2 regions of the Clostridium fungisolvens genome follow, and region 2 is predicted to be linked to the other one. Evidence: riboswitches for the same ligand, from Rfam matches in the RefSeq annotation. Region 2 holds a riboswitch; the other holds the start of a gene.

Region 1 (3,218 bases), on a different contig from region 2:
ACCAACTACACAGGCTGCACTACTTCCAAGTCCTCTCGATACTGGTATATCACTTTCAATTTTTATACTTAATCCTTTTGGTTTATATTTAATCTTATCAAAGCACTTTTTCATAGCTACATATATTAAATTATCTTCGTTCTTAAACTCTTCATCGCAACCTTCAAAAACAAGTCCTTCTTCTATTTCTTCTACCACAAATCTATTGTATTTCTTTACTGCTATTCCAAGACAATCAAACCCCGGTCCTATATTTGCACTTGTTGCAGGAACTCTAACCTCTACCATATCATCACCTATAAACCTAAAAATTCTTTAATTACAGTTCTCATATTTTCTTTATTACATGTTGCATTATGAATTACTGGTTTACTTTCTAAGTTCAATATGCCTTTAGGTATCTTAATATCAAAATTCTTAGAAAGAGTTTCTACCATCTGAAAATCTGAAGCTTCTTTCTGCTCAAAATTAAGAGCTTCATTAACACTTCTTGGGAACTTAAAAGGACTAGCTGTTGATGCTATTACCGTTACAGCATCATCCTTTGTTTCATTTTTATATTTTTCAAAAACTTTATAAGCAACAGCAGTATGGGTATCTATTACATATCCTGATAAGTCATACACTTTTCTTATTGCTTCAACAGTTTCTTCTTCTGTTGCAAAGTCTCCGTAGAACTCTTTAAGTCTATCTTTCATAGCTTCACTTACTTCATATCTACCTTCAGTCTTTAATTTACTCATAAGATTACTTATAAACTCTGAATCCTTACCACTTATCTCATATAAGAATCTCTCTAGATTACTAGATATTAATATATCCATTGAAGGAGAATTAGTAACTACGAACTCTCTATTTCTATCATAAACACCTGTATTTATAAAATCAGTGAGTACCTTATTCTCATTTGAGGCACATATAAATCTTTCTATAGGCAATCCCATATTTTTAGCATAAAAAGCAGCTAGTATATTACCAAAATTTCCTGTAGGTACTACAACATTTATTTTTTCTCCAGCCTTAAGCTTTCCTTCTTTTAATAAACTTACATATGAGTATACATAGTAAACTACTTGAGGTATTAGTCTTCCTATATTTATAGAGTTTGCAGAAGATAGCATATATCCTTTATCCTCTAACTCTTTATTGAAATCATCATCCCCGAATATATCTTTCACTCCATTTTGAGCATCGTCAAAATTTCCTTCTATACCCACGACAAAAGTGTTATCCCCTTCTTGAGTTACCATCTGTCTTCTTTGAATTTCACTTACTCCATCTTTTGGGTAAAAAACTATTATCTTAGTTCCATCAACCTTTGCAAAACCTTCAAGTGCAGCCTTACCAGTATCCCCAGAGGTAGCAGTAAGAATAACTATATCCTTATCTATTCCTGTTTTATTTGCTGCTGTCTTAACAAGGTATGGAAGTATACTTAAAGCCATATCTTTAAACGCTAAGGTCTTTCCATGGAAAAGCTCTAAAAAATATGCTCCCCCTGCGTATTTTAATGGTGCTATTAGAGGATTTTCAAACTTTTCATCATAAGCCCCATCTATGCATGCTTTAAGTTCTTCATCAGAAAAATCATCAAGATATTTCTTTAAGATATAAAATGCTAACTCCTTGTAATTCATTTCTTTTAGTTCATCAAAAGATTTTTCTATCCTTGGAAAGCTCTCTGGAACAAATAAACCTCCATCTTCAGCTATGCCCCTAACTATAGCTTCTGAAGCTTTAACCAAATTTTCTTTTCCCCTTGTACTTTTATAAAACACTATTTTAGCCCCCTTTAGGTAATTTAAATCGCTTCTTGTATTATATAAACAAAAAGAGACTAGTATTAAACTTAGTCTCTGGAAATACGGCTTTTGATATTCAAATAACTCAAAAAAAGCTTAATAAGCTAAAAAAGTTAAACTGAATACAATATCAAAATCCCCTGTCCTTTTACCTGAGAGTTTCACCACATCTTTATGGCTTTCCCCTTCGGTGCTCCATTGAGTCTCTCCAGAGGTTCGTCCAATAACGGTTTAATCCCGCTACCTTCATCCGAATCTATAAAATTATTGTAATTATATATCAAAATATTCTAACAAGTCAATAAAATAGTCAGAAATATATGAATTTAATAGATATACCATTTTATTAATTGTTTTCAATAGGATATTTGTAATCGAGGATGGAGGTTATTTATAAAATGGTATATCTATCCTTAGCATATAATCTAGTATATGTTTCGTTGCTATAGATGTACCACCTATTAATAAAACTGATACCTTATCAGCTGGGACTTACTATATACAGGTTGTAGGTTATAACGGAGCATACAGTACTACAACACCTTATAAGTTAACAGTTAACTAAGACTATCTAATTTAAATTTTTTATATACACAACAAAAACCATGCATACAGGAACACTATCTCCTTGTATGCATGGTTTTATTTATAAACAAATCTTCAAAACTTATATACTTATCTATACCTACTAAACTTCAGTTATTAATATCTTCCCATCCTTGTCAAGCACAGGTGTAACTGATAAACCTTCTGTACCTTGAGTTATCATATAATTAACCCCTGTCTTTGAATCTTGTACCACAGTAATACTCATAAAATTTATCATTTCATCTGAGATAATATTAAATCTTTTTTCTTTTTCATTTTTATTATTTCCAAACATAATATTCTCCACCCTTTTATAATTTCTATTTAATATATCTTTTATGGATGTTAATTATTCCATAAAACTCAAGCTTACTAAAATGAATAGTCTTCCACTTTCAGGTTCATAGTATCTTGCTCTTAGATATTCTAAACCGCTAAGTCTATTATAATCCTCTCCATTATATCCATAGAAGTTTTCATAATGAGTTGCATTACTTCCCCAGAAGCCCCCATGCTTTACTTGTCCATATGGGTCGTATCTATATTTATCTCTCACTTGTCCTAAAGAATTGGTCGCATCTGATACACTGCCTCTTCCATCGTACAAGTAGAATAATGTATCGGTCTTAGCATCACTATCTGGCGATAGTTTATCTATTGATATTCTGTCTAATCCATAAGTATATGCATTAGTGTAGTTTCCATCTGCATCTGAAGTCATCAACACTTCTGGATTTTCTAGAGACACATCATTTATATAATTTATTATCTCATAATTTTCTGGAGTGTCTAGTGGATCTTGGTTTCCTGGATTCTTTGGATGGTCTG
Region 2 (3,218 bases):
CCTATCCAGTGGTTAATATTCTAAATTATTATTTTAGTTCTTGAAGCTATGGATAGGTGCAGGCATTCTACCGCCTCTTTTTATAAAAGCTTCAGAAGAATATTTGCTTACAGCCATAATTGGAGCAGTTCCTAGAAGTCCTCCAAATTCAACTTCATCACCTAAGGTTTTTCCATATACAGGGATAATTCTTACTCCAGTAGTCTTGTTATTTATAACTCCTATAGCAGCTTCATCTGCTATTATACCTGAAATCGTAGAAGCAGGAGTGTCGCCTGGTATAGCAACCATGTCAAGACCAACTGAACATACACAAGTCATTGCTTCTAATTTGTCTATGCTTAAGGAACCATTTTTTACTGCTGCTATCATACCTTCATCTTCGCTTATAGGAATGAAAGCGCCACTTAATCCTCCAACATGATAAGAAGCCATTACGCCACCTTTTTTAACAGCATCATTTAGCATTGCTAATGCAGCAGTTGTTCCATGACAACCACAGCTCTCTAATCCCATCTCTTCTAGTATTCTTGCAACTGAATCACCAACAGCTGGAGTAGGAGCTAAAGATAAGTCGATTATACCAAAAGGAGTATCTAATCTTCTTGAAGCTTCGTGAGCTATAAGCTGACCAGCTCTTGTTATTTTAAAAGCAGTTTTCTTAATTGTTTCTGCCATAACATCGAAGGATTCACCTCTAACTGATTCTAAAGCTGCTTTAACAACTCCAGGACCACTGATACCTAAATTTATTATTGCTTCTGCTTCGCCTACACCGTGATATGCTCCTGCCATAAATGGATTGTCATCAACTGCATTTGCAAATACAACTAGTTTAGCACAGCCAATAGAATCCCTATCTCTAGTTAAATAAGCAGCTTGCTTTATTATTTCTCCCATGTGTGCAACTGCATCCATATTTATTCCTGATTTAGTACAGCCAACATTTATAGAAGCGCACACTTTATCAGTAACTGCTAGAGCTTCTGGTATAGAATCAATTAGTATTCTATCACCCTTAGAATAACCTTTTTGAACTAGAGCAGAAAAACCACCGATAAAGTTTACTCCAACTTCTTTTGCAGCTTTATCAAGAATTTTAGCATATTCAACATAGTTAGTATCGCTAGAACTTTGAGCCACCAATGAAATAGGTGTAACTGCTATTCTCTTATTTATAATAGGAATACCGAACTCAGCCTCAAGCTGATTTCCTACTTTAACGAGATTTTCAGCTCTCTTAGTGATTTTATCATATATAAGTTGTCTTGATATCTTTCCATCGCTATGACAACAATCTAGAAGAGAAATCCCCATAGTTATAGTTCTGATATCAAGTTTTTCTTTTTCAATCATGTTTATGGTTTCAAGTATGTTTTGAGTATTTATCAAAATTAATTCCTCCAGTATGATGATATTTAGATTTGTTAGATAGTGTGCATTGAGTTGAAAAGAGCTTCTTGTTGAATTCTTATTGATACATCCAAGTTAGTGCCTAAAGTATCTAAAGCGTTCTTTAGTTCTGAAAAGTCCATAGTTGCGTTTGAAAGATCTGCAAGCATTACCATAGTGAAGAATCCATCAAGCAAAGTTTGAGTTATATCTAAAACATTAACATTACTTTCTTTTAGTACAGAAGTAACCTCATATATTATTCCTACTTTATCCTTTCCTATAACAGTTATTAGTGATCTCATAGAACCATCTCTCCTTAATAATTTTATTTTTGTAATAAGTGCATGTTTTATGTATTGGGAATAAAAGAGTCGCTGAAGCGAACTTCTTCAGTGAGCTTTGTTTACATCTGCCTTTTAAAATATAAATAGGAAAAACAGGCAGGCGAATAAGTTTTGTTTTAGGCTTAAAAAATAGAAAAGCAATTTAAGTTGATAAGTTTAGCTGAAAAATTATATACTTTTCTATATAGTAAAAAAGAGCCTAATATTAGTATTAGCCTCTGAAGATCGAATATCAAAAAGGATTATGCACAAAAAATGCATAAACGTTTCTAATGCTCTGTCCTTTTACCTGAGAGTTTCACCATGAAAATGGCTTTCCCCTTCGGTGCTCAAAAAAGAGTCTCTCCAGAGTTCCGTCCAATAGCGGTTTAAAATATATCCCGCTACCTTCTACCGGAATTATTAAATTAATAAGATTATATCATAAATATTTATATTTTCAATAAGTAAAACTAATTTATATTAATTATTGACTAAATACTACCTAAAGTGCTACGATTTATGTGATTTTCTACTTTATATTATTAGGTAGTCAATTAATTCGATAATCATAATAAAAATAAGGAAGAATAGTTTATGATAAGTATATGTATAGCATTAATAGTTGATTTTATTTTAGGAGATCCATACTGGTTTCCGCACCCAGTTAGATTTATAGGAAAATACATAAAACTGGTTCAAAATTTAGTAAAGAAGATGGAACTAAAGAATACAGCTTTAAAGGCAGCTGGTATTATTTTAACCATAACAACAGTATGCTTATGCTTTGGCATAACCTATTTTATACTTGCAATAAGTAAGAGTATTTCAATCTATTTATATATAATAGTCAATATTTTTATAATGTGGACAACTATAGCAGCAAAATGTTTGGCAAGTGAAGGGCTTAAAATATATAAGATACTAAAGCAAGGAAATATAGTTGAAGCAAGAAAACAACTTTCTTATATAGTTGGAAGAGATACGGAAAATCTAGATGAGAAACAGATTGCAAAAGCAGTTATAGAGACAATATCAGAAAACTGTTCGGATGGTATAATAGCTCCTTTATTTTATATGTTTATAGGGGGAGCACCTTTAGCTATGGCCTATAAGGCTGTAAATACATTGGATTCAATGGTTGGATATAAAGAAGGAATGTTTTTAAACTTTGGATGGGCATCTGCTAAATTTGATGATATTGTGAATTTTATACCGGCTAGAATTACAGGAATAATGATGGTGATTGCTGCATTTATATTAAGATATGATTATAAAAATAGTGCTACTATTTTTGCGAAAGATAGAAAAAAACACTCAAGTCCCAATTCTGCTCATCCAGAAGCAGCTGTAGCTGGAGCTTTAGGAATTGAACTAGGCGGTACTAACTATTATTTTGGCAAACCAGTGGAGAAGCCTACTATTGGTTTCAATAAAAGGGACTTACAAGTTGATTATATAAAAGATTCAATTAAACTAATGTATGGGTCTTATATATTA

The links. A riboswitch is a leader RNA that binds a small molecule or an ion and turns the genes downstream of it on or off. The one in region 2 is predicted to bind glycine.
Region 1: it holds a riboswitch for glycine, as region 2 does, so the genes downstream of both, thrC (threonine synthase) here and bsdtw1_RS14780 (ACT domain-containing protein) in region 2, are expected to answer to the same signal.

Annotation. Positions count from the first base shown of each region.
Region 1 covers NZ_BLZR01000002.1:43,761-46,978, forward strand. Annotated here, with positions in the region: gene thrB (homoserine kinase) at 1-288, opposite strand, end outside; gene thrC (threonine synthase) at 297-1,778, opposite strand; glycine riboswitch at 1,933-2,024, opposite strand; gene bsdtw1_RS22620 (DUF6440 family protein) at 2,491-2,685, opposite strand; gene bsdtw1_RS22625 (RHS repeat-associated core domain-containing protein) at 2,740-3,218, opposite strand, start outside.
Region 2 covers NZ_BLZR01000001.1:3,341,134-3,344,351, reverse strand. Annotated here, with positions in the region: gene bsdtw1_RS14785 (PFL family protein) at 34-1,392, opposite strand; gene bsdtw1_RS14780 (ACT domain-containing protein) at 1,428-1,697, opposite strand; glycine riboswitch at 2,007-2,098, opposite strand; gene cbiB (adenosylcobinamide-phosphate synthase CbiB) at 2,316-3,218, shown strand, end outside.